Linked DNA regions of Amycolatopsis mediterranei. The protein of the gene in region 1 interacts with the protein of each later gene in a pairwise test. Links are inferred from orthologs where the notes say so. Each region holds a gene or a part of one and is shown on either strand. Other genes may lie near its edges.

What was found. Proteins that work in one complex are often made in the same cells at the same time.
Region 2: the proteins of grpE (region 1) and ISP_RS32325 interact in binary tests that used the Escherichia coli proteins (3 or more experiments, as listed by UniProt). The link is inferred for Amycolatopsis mediterranei from one-to-one orthologs.

The regions. Positions count from the first base shown.
Region 1 is NZ_CP100416.1:10,356,985-10,362,113, reverse strand. The notes cover bases 1-3,000. They hold grpE (nucleotide exchange factor GrpE), read left to right. Parts: upstream 1-1,146; coding sequence 1,147-1,854; downstream 1,855-3,000. Other genes in these bases: dnaJ (molecular chaperone DnaJ), read left to right, coding at 1,891-3,000; dnaK (molecular chaperone DnaK), read left to right, coding at 1-1,150. In the rest of the region: more of dnaJ, read left to right, coding at 3,001-3,066; ISP_RS46925 (heat shock protein transcriptional repressor HspR), read left to right, coding at 3,072-3,497; ISP_RS46920 (DUF305 domain-containing protein), read right to left, coding at 3,680-4,204; ISP_RS46915 (lytic polysaccharide monooxygenase), read right to left, coding at 4,201-4,950; ISP_RS46910 (dienelactone hydrolase family protein), read right to left, coding at 5,097-5,129. UniProt on the Escherichia coli protein: Participates actively in the response to hyperosmotic and heat shock by preventing the aggregation of stress-denatured proteins, in association with DnaK and GrpE. It is the nucleotide exchange factor for DnaK and may function as a thermosensor.
Region 2 is NZ_CP100416.1:7,267,367-7,271,804, forward strand. What follows is about bases 1,210-4,076. They hold ISP_RS32325 (Nramp family divalent metal transporter), read right to left. Parts: upstream 3,331-4,076; coding sequence 2,089-3,330; downstream 1,210-2,088. Other genes in these bases: ISP_RS32315 (serine/threonine-protein kinase), read right to left, coding at 1,210-1,280; ISP_RS32320 (hypothetical protein), read right to left, coding at 1,631-2,092; ISP_RS32330 (ACT domain-containing protein), read right to left, coding at 3,458-3,853; thyX (FAD-dependent thymidylate synthase), read right to left, coding at 3,853-4,076. In the rest of the region: more of ISP_RS32315, read right to left, coding at 1-1,209; more of thyX, read right to left, coding at 4,077-4,438. UniProt on the Escherichia coli protein: H(+)-stimulated, divalent metal cation uptake system. Involved in manganese and iron uptake. Can also transport cadmium, cobalt, zinc and to a lesser extent nickel and copper. Involved in response to reactive oxygen.

The sequences.
Region 1 (5,129 bases):
GATCGAGCTGTCCAGCTCGAACTCGGCCAGCATCAACCTGCCGTACATCACCGTGGACGCGGACAAGAACCCGCTGTTCCTCGACGAGACGCTCTCGCGCGCCGAGTTCCAGAAGATCACCGCGGACCTGCTCGAGCGCACCCGGAACCCGTTCAACAACGTGATCCGCGACGCGGGCATCGCCGTCGGCGACATCGACCACGTCGTGCTCGTCGGTGGTTCCACCCGCATGCCGGCCGTGTCGGACCTGGTCAAGGAGCTGACCGGCGGCCGCGAGCCGAACAAGGGCGTGAACCCGGACGAGGTCGTCGCGGTCGGCGCGGCGCTGCAGGCCGGTGTGCTGAAGGGCGAGGTCAAGGACGTCCTGCTGCTGGACGTCACGCCGCTGTCGCTCGGCATCGAGACCAAGGGTGGCGTCTTCACCAAGCTCATCGAGCGCAACACCACGATCCCGACCAAGCGCTCGGAGATCTTCTCCACCGCGGACGACAACCAGCCGTCGGTGCAGATCCAGGTGTTCCAGGGTGAGCGCGAGATCGCCGCGCACAACAAGAAGCTCGGCATGTTCGAGCTGACCGGTCTCCCGCCGGCCCCGCGTGGCGTGCCGCAGATCGAGGTCACCTTCGACATCGACGCCAACGGCATCGTGCACGTGACCGCGAAGGACCTGGGCACGAACAAGGAACAGTCGATGACGATCACCGGTGGCTCCGCGCTGCCGAAGGACGACATCGAGCGCATGGTCAAGGACGCCGAGGCCCACGCCGAGGAAGACAAGAAGCGCCGCGAGGAAGCGGAGACCCGCAACCAGGCGGAGACGCTGGTCTACCAGACCGAGAAGTTCGTCAAGGACAACGACGACAAGCTGCCCGAGGACCTCAAGGGCAAGGTCAAGTCCGCGATCGACGAGGCCAACGAGTCGCTGAAGGGCACGGACTCGACCAAGATCCGCGAGGCGATCGAGAAGCTGAACACCGCTTCGCAGGAGCTGGGCACCGCCCTGTACGCCAACGCGAACGCCGACGCGGCGGCCGGTGCGGCCGGTGGCGCGGGTGCGGGTGCGGCAGGCGACGCCGGTGCGGCCGGCGGCCAGGCCAAGGCCGATGACGTGGTGGACGCCGAGATCGTCGAAGAGGACGAGAAGAAGTGACCCACAGCTACGACGAATCCGAGAACCAGGGCCGAGGCCCCGAGGAGCCGGTGGTCGTGCGGGACCGGCGTCGGGTGGATCCCCAGACCGGGCAGGTCCGCCCGCCCGGTCCGGCCCACGCCGCGCCGGAGCCGGAGGAAGCGCCCGTGGAGCACGCGGGCCCCTCGCTCGGCGACACGATCATGGACGACGCGGTGTCGGTCGTCTCCGACGTGGAGAAGGAGCTGTCCGAGCGCACCGCCGACCTCCAGCGCCTGCAGGCCGAATACGCCAACTACCGCAAGCGGGTCGAGCGTGACCGCGAGGCGGTCGTGATCGGCGCGAAGGCGACGGTGGTGAACGACCTGCTGCCGCTGCTCGACGACCTCGAGCGGGCCGAGCAGCACGGTGACCTCACCGGCGCGTTCAAGGCCGTCGGCGACAAGCTGATCAGCGGCCTGCAGCGCGCGGGCCTCGAATCGTTCGGTTCCGAGGGCGAGCCCTTCGACCCGAGCGTGCACGAGGCCGTGCAGCACAGCACCTCGCCGGACGTGGCGGGCCCGACGGTCACCGTGGTCATGCGCCGCGGGTACCGCTTCGGGGACCGCGTACTGCGGGCGGCGCTGGTCGGCGTGACCGACCACGAGCCCGGTGCGGCCCCGGGGGACCCGTCCGTGGGTGGCGAGCTGCCACTCGGCGGCGGGGTCGATGAACAGCAGCAGTAAGCACTATCCGGTTCAAGTGGGAGGAGGAGACGCCCGATGAGTGCACGGGAATGGATCGGTAAGGACTTCTACCGTGAACTGGGCGTCTCCTCCGACGCCACCGCGGACGAAATCAAGAAGGCCTACCGGAAGCTGGCCAAGGAGAACCACCCGGACGCGAACGCCGGCAACGCGCAGGCGGAGCAGAAGTTCAAGGCGGTCTCCGAGGCCTACGGCGTGCTCTCCGACGCGAGCAAGCGCAAGGAGTACGACGAGGCGCGGCGCCTGTTCGGCGGCGGGGGTGGCTTCAACTTCCCCGGTGGCGGCGGTGGCGGCAGCTTCGACATGGGCGACATCTTCGGCCAGGCCGGCGCCGGCGCGGGTCAGCAGGGCGGCTTCGGCGGCCTCGGTGACATCCTCGGCGGGATCTTCGGCCGTGGCCGGACCGCGACGGGCGCAACGGCGAACCGGCCGCAGCGCGGCGCCGACGTCGAGACGGACGTCCGGATCGACTTCACCGAGGCGGTCAAGGGCGCGACCCTGCCGCTGCGGCTGTCGAGCCCGGCGACCTGTGCGACGTGCAGCGGCAACGGGGCCCGTCCGGGCACCACGCCGCGGACCTGCCCGACCTGTTCCGGGTCGGGGCTGGTCAGCCGCAGCCAGGGCGCGTTCGCGTTCTCGGAGCCGTGCCGCGACTGCCGTGGCCGCGGGACGATCATCGACGACCCGTGCCCCGAGTGCGGCGGCGAAGGCATCAGCACGCGGACCCGCACGCTGACCGTCCGGATCCCGCCGGGCGTCGACGACGACCAGCGCATCCGGCTGGCCGCCCAGGGCGAGCCGGGCCGGGGCGGTGCGCAGGCGGGCGACCTGTACGTCCGGGTGCACGTGGCTCCGCACCCGCTGTTCGGGCGCAAGGGGCTCGACCTGACGATCACCGTGCCGGTCGACTTCACGGAGCTGACTCTCGGCACCACGATCACGGTGCCGACACTGGAAGCCAAGGTCTCGCTCAAGGTGCCGCCGGGCACCGCGAGCGGACGGGTGCTGCGCGTGCGCGGCAAGGGCATCGCCAAGCGCGACGGTTCGCAAGGTGACCTGCTCGTCACCCTCCAGGCGGCGATTCCCGCCAAACTGGACGACAAGGCGCGCGAGGCACTGCAGGCGTACGCCGAGGCGATGGCCGGGCACGACCCCCGGCCCGAGATCACCGAGCTGCTGCAAGGTAGGTGAGAGTGGTGTTCGGCGGGATTCCCCAGGAAGGCGACGAGGAGACCCCGGTGTTCGTCATCTCGGTGGCGGCCCAGCTCGCCGGGATGCACGCGCAGACGTTGCGCACGTACGACCGGCAGGGCCTGGTGTCACCCGGTCGCACCCCCGGCGGCGGGCGGCGCTACTCGATGCGGGACATCGCGCTGCTGCGCGAAGTCCAGCGCCTGTCGCAGGAGGACGGCGTCAACCTGGCGGGCATCAAGCGCATCATCGAGCTGGAGAACCAGGTCGACGCGCTTCGCGCCCGGATCACCGAGCTGACGGAGGAGCTGACCGCGGCGTACGTGGCGGCGGAACAGGCGACGGCGGCGGCGCACGCGTCCTACCGGCGGGATCTGGTGCCGCTCAACCAGCAGACGGCATTGGTGGTCTGGCGGCCCAAGCGCCGCTGATCCCCGAAGCGACGAAGGCCTCCCCGGGCGACCGGGGAGGCCTTTGCGCACATGGGGGTTGTGGGCAGCTTCCGGCTCATGCGTCTCCGGGACGGGAAACTGTCGGTGCTTGCCGGTAGCGTCGAAAACGGGGGCTGCTCAGGCAGGTTTGCGCGGCTGGAGCGCCCGGCCGCGCCGCAGGATCACGTCTTGACGTTCAGCAACTGCTTCACCTCGGCCGTCCGGGACTCGATCACCCGCCGGGCCAAGTCCCGTGCCTGGGCGTTCACCCCGCCGCCTGGCCCGTTCTCCGTCTGGGCCAGCTCGACCGCTCCCTGCTGCTGTCCGGTCAGGACATCCAGGAACCGGCGGGTGAATTCGGTGTCCGGGGCCGACCGGAGCGCTCCCACCAGGTCCGGCGCCGCCGTCTTCATGCCGCCGTGGCCGGCGTGAGCTTGCGGGGCCACCGTCTCCGGCTGGTTCCAGTCGTGGAGCCAGTGCCGCATGTCGTCGACCTCGGTCTGCTGCGTCACCTCGATCGCCGCCGCCAGCTCCTTCAAACCCGCCGGGACCGGGCGGCCCGAAGCCAGCCGGACGATCTCGATCCCGTGCTGGTTCTGGGGAATCAGCATCTGCAGGAACATCACGTCCGCCGCGTTGTGCTGCGGAGGGGCCGTCGTCGCGCAGCTTGTCAGGAGCAGCGCGACGACGGCCAGGACCACTCTCACAGGCGCTGCCACAGCGCCGGGGTGTTCGGTGGCTCCCAGCCCGCGATCGCCGTGTGCGGCTGGAGGCACCGGTAGCTCGCGCCGCCGTACGTCACGACGTCGCCCGCCTTGTACGCCGTGCCCGCTGCCCAGGTGCCACCCGTGGGCGGAGTGGTGGTCGTCGTGGTGGGCGGCGGGGCCGTCGTGGTCGGGGGCGGCGTGGTCGTCGGCGGCGGAGTGCCGCCGCCACCGACCTGGAGGTCGACGCAGCTGTAGAACGCGTTGGCCGTGTCCGCGATGTTCCAGATGGCCAGCACCTTGATCCGGCCCGAATAGCCGGCCAGGTTCACCGTGTGCGACAACGTCGACGGCGGCTGCTGGTTGTGGCCGTCGAACACCGCGACCCGGGTGCCGCCGACGTAGTACTCGTAGTTCGACGTCGAGTGCCGGGCGGTGAACACCCAGTTGAACGTCACCGTGCTGCCCACCGACTTGGCCGGCCACGGCTTCGACTCGTCGGTCAGCTCGGCGAACTGCGACAACCCGCCGTTGCAGCTGCGCAGCCCCTTCGGGCCTTCGACGCTCTGCGGTTCGTAGACGATCTGGCCGCAGCCGGAGACCTTCCCGGCCGCGCAGTTGGCCTGCCGGCTGGGCGGGTCGGACACGTAACCGTGGGCGCTCGCCGAAGTGGCGGGGAGGACGACGACCAGCACCGGCGCGAGCAGGGCGCCGGCCGCGGCCGCGAAGAGCTTTCTGTTCCAGGTCATTTCGGCTCCTCGAGGGGGAACAGCGTTGTTCCGGAGGGGAGGACGAACGAGCACGTCCGTGGAAGACGTGGTCTAGACCATAAGTCGATTCGGGCACAACGGTCAACGAACTACCGCCGTTCGACGAAACCGCTGCTCCGGTCGGATCAGTGCGAAGGTCGGGACGGCTGCTGCAGGTG
Region 2 (4,438 bases), 3.1 Mb from region 1 along the record:
GTCGCCTCGGCGCCCGCCTTCACGGCTTCCAGCCCGGGGTAGGCCGCGACCTTGGCGTCGTCGGAGCTCCAGTTCTCGACCGAGATCAGGTTCCCGATCTCGTAGACCTCCAGCGTGTGCGCGTTGCCGCACTCGGTCTTGTTGTCCTCGTCGCTGATGATCGAGCCGTCCTGCACCGGGGTGTTGAAGCACCGGTTGTAGCCGCTGATATCGGTGCGCAGCTGCCCACCGACGCCGTAGGTCATGACCGGCTGCTTCTGCTTGTCCGCGGCGGGCGTCTCGTAGGCCTTGCCCGCGAAGAAGCCGCCGATCAGCGCGGCCACGACCAGCACGGCGGCGGCGGTGAGCCAGAGGGCGCGGTGGGTCTTCTTCTGCGGCGGCTGCGGCGCGTTGGCGCCGAGCATCGCGGTGCCGCGCGGCGGGGTGGGCCGCACGCCCTGCGCCGTGGTCAGCAGGTTCTGGGCCTGGGCCGCGGTCAGCCGCGCGTCCGGGTTGGTGACGAGCAGGCCGAGGATGGCCGCGGCGATCGGGCCCTGGCCGCGGGTGAGGTACGGGATCTCGGTCATGATCGCGTGCAGCGTCGCGGCGGTGGTCGCGCGCTCGAACGGGATCGAGCCTTCGACGGCGAAGAACAGCGTCGCGCCGAGCGACCACAGGTCGGACGCGGGCATCGCTTCCCGGCCCTCGACGCGCTCCGGCGCCATGAAGGCCGGCGAGCCGACGATCATGCCGCTGGTGGTCAGCCGGGGGTCGTCGACGGCGTGGGCGATGCCGAAGTCGGTGAGCTTCACCCGGCCGTCCGGCGCGACGAGGATGTTCGCGGGCTTGACGTCCCGGTGCACGATCCCGGCGGAGTGGGCGGCCTGGAGCGCGGCGAGCACCCGCTCCCCCAGCTGGGCGGCCTGCGCGGCGGGCATCGGACCTCGCTGCCGCACGAGGTCGGCGAGGCTGGGGGCTTCGACGAGCTCCATCACGATGAAGGTGGTCCCGCCGTCGGTGACGACGTCGTAGACGGTGACGATGGCGGGGTTGTTGAGCCGTCCGCCGGTGCGCACCTCGCGCAGGGCGCGTTCGGAGAAGACGGCCGCGGACTCGGCGTCGGGCAGCCGCAGTTCCTTGACCGCGACCTGCCGTCCGATGACCTGGTCCTGCGCCCGCCACACGACGCCCATGCCGCCCCGGCCGAGTTCGCCGAGCAGGAGGTAGCGGCCCGCGACGACCCGCTGACCAGGCGTGCTGGGCGCCTGCGGCGGGTAGGGCCGGGTCTGTTCGTCGGTCACGGTGCTCCTTTGGCGGCGGTCGCGCAGATGCTAGTCCGACCGTCGCGGAGCGCCGCGGGTTCCGCGAAATTCGTGACCTGGACCGGCCGGCACGCGTGCCCGAAAGGTCGACTCACGTGCCTGGAGGGACGACACGCGTAATTGGAGGGACGACACGCGTGTTTGAAGGGCCGACTCGTGTATCTGGCGGTCGGCTCGCCGACCGGGACATCCCGCGGCCCTGCCGCGGACCCGGGTACTCGTGTCAGCAGCAGTTCGAGATTGCGTGTGGCGCTGACTCTCGCTCGCCAACCCTAGCGATAACTACCACATCGATGAGGCAGTTACTCCTAGGGTTGTCGGGCGGTTGGTCAGCGGCGGCTTTCGCCGCGGTAGGGGAGCCAGCGGTAGCCGGGGGCGAAGTCGCTGAACTCGGCGCGCTTGCCCGTCCGGATCCAGATGTCCTCGGCGACGACGAGGCCCGGGAAGATCGTCAGGTCCTTCTCCGCCATCAGCTCGTCGTAGCTGCGGAACCGGTCGGTCTGGATGCCGGCGAGCGCGTAGCGGTAGACCGGCGGCGCGATCCGGAGCAGCCAGTAGAGCCGGCGGCCGGCCGCGGTCATCGCCGCCGCTTCTTCGTCGGTGTGCGCGCCGTTGGGGCTGAGGCCTTCCGGCGCGACCCCGCACCACCAGGCGCCGGCGCTGCTGAAGACCCCCGCCGGCCAGCCGTCGAAGTGCCGCGCGAGGTCGCGGGCGTGGGTCTCGCGGTCCCCGCATTCGGCGTTGAGGGCGAAGGTCCAGGCCATGGCCGCGTTCCCCGTTCCGTGGGTCAACCGGTGACCGTGAGGTAGATGAGCACCAGGTTGAGAGCGATGATGATCGCCGCGATCACCGAGGCCGCGACCGTCGTCGAGCGGCGGTTCGTGTCCGCCCCCATCAGATCACGGTCCGCCGTCAGGCGAATCAACGGCACCAGCGCGAACGGAATCCCGAACGACAGCACCACCTGCGACACCACCAGCGCCGCACTCGGGTCGGTGCCCAGCGCGAGCACCACGATCGCCGGCGTCAGGGTCACCAGGCGGCGCAGGACCAGCGGAATTCGCTTGTGCAGCAACCCTTGCATGATCATCGCGCCCGCGTACGCGCCCACCGACGTCGAAGCCAGTCCCGACGCCAATAGGCCGATCGCGAACAGCAGCGCGACGCCCGGGCCGAGCGCCGAGGAGACCGCGCCGTGCGCGCCCTCGATGCTGTCCACGCCCACCTGGCCCTGGAGGTTCGTCGCGGCCAGCAGCAGCATGCCCAGGTTCACCGCGCCCGCCAGGAGCATCGCCAAGCCGACGTCGGCGCGCGTCGCGCGCAGCAGGCGGCGGCGCTGGAGGCCCTCGGACCGGCCGTGGCGGTCGCGGACCAGGCCCGAGTGCAGGTAGACGGCGTGCGGCATCACCGTCGCGCCGAGCATGGCCGCCGCGATGAGGATGCTGCCCGCGCCGTCGAAGCCCGGGACCAGGCCGCCGAGGGTTTCCGTGGCCGACGGCGGCTCGACGAACAGGCTCGCCAGGAAGCCGACCGCGATCACCGCCAGCAGGCCGGTGACCACCCGCTCGAACGTGCGCTGGCCGCCGCGGTCCTGGACCGCCAGCAGCGTCAGCGACACCGCGCCGGTGATCAACCCGCCGACGACGAGCGGGAGGTCGAACAGCAGGTTGAGCGCGATCGCGCCGCCGACCACCTCGGCCAGGTCGGTGGCGATGGCGACGATCTCCGCCTGTGCCCAGTAGGCCAGCCGCGCGGGGCGCGACAGGCGGACGCGCAGGGCCTCCGGCAGCGACATCCCGCTGACCAGCCCGAGTTTCGCCGACAGGTACTGCACCAGCACGGCCATCAGGTTCGCCGCGACGATCACCCAGACCAGCAGGTAGCCGTAGCGGGCGCCGGCGCTGATGTTCGAGGCGACGTTCCCCGGGTCGACGTAGGCGATGGCGGCGACGAACGCCGGACCGAGCAAGGCCGAACCGGTGCGCAGGCGCGTCACCAGCCTCGGCCGGACAGCCTCGGTCACAGCCATGCGCCCACCTCTCGAAAACCGGATGTCGGGGACCCTAAACTGAAGTTTAGGCGCGCCGAACTTTGTTTTTCAAGGGTGATGGCTCCCACCCCGGCACGCGGGTACCCGGATCGGCGGCGGCGAAAAGTCAGAGCCGGGCGACCTCGTGGCCGGATTCGCGCAGCGCCGTGACCGCGTCGTCGAGGTCGCCGCCGCGGACCAGGATGTGGTCGGTGTCGAACGTCGAGATCGAGAACAGCGTGACGCCGGCCGCGGCCAGCTCCGAGGCCAGCGCGGCGATGATGCCGGTGAGCGTGAACTCCAGCGGGCCGCGCACCGACAGCAGCCGCCAGCCGTCTTCGGAGGCCATGGCCCCGCCCGGCTCGCGGCCGGCCGGGCAGATCACCGACAGTTCTTCGGGCGTCCGCGTCACCGAAACCAGGGCTTCGCCCGGCTCGAAGAGCTCGGCGGGCACCTTGGCGTCCGCGGGCAGCCGCACCACGGCGTACTCGCCGGGCCGGACGTCGATCGCGAGTCGTTTCATCAGCCTTCCAGCACCTTCGGGCTCGTGGCGATCTCGGTGCCGTCCGGCAGCGTCGAGATGGTGAAGTCCGCGAACACGTTCGCCGCGGCCTTCTGCAGCTGCCGCAGGCATTCCACGGCCAGCTCACGGATTTCGACGTCGGCGTGCTCGGTCGCGCGCATCGCGACGAAGTGCCGCCAGGCGCGGTAGTTCCCGGTCACGACGATGCGGGTTTCGGTCGCGTTCGGCAGCACGGCCCGGGCGGCCTGGCGGGCCTGCTTGCGGCGCAGGGTCGCGCTCGGGACGTCGGCGAACTTCTCCTCGAGCCCGGACAGCAGCTCGGTGTAGGCCTCGACGCTCGCCCGGGTCGCGGCGAGGAACTTCTCGTGCAGCACCGGGTCGTTCGCGATGATCTCCGGCTCGACGAACTCGGCGTCGCACTCCGGGACGTACCGCTGCGAGAGCTGGGAGTAGGAGAAGTGGCGGTGCCGGATCAGCTCGTGGGTCAGGGACCGGGAGATGCCGGTGATGTAGAAGGTCACCGAACCGTGCTCCAGCACCGAGAGGTGGCCGACGTCGATGATGTGCTCGAGGTAGCCGGCGTTG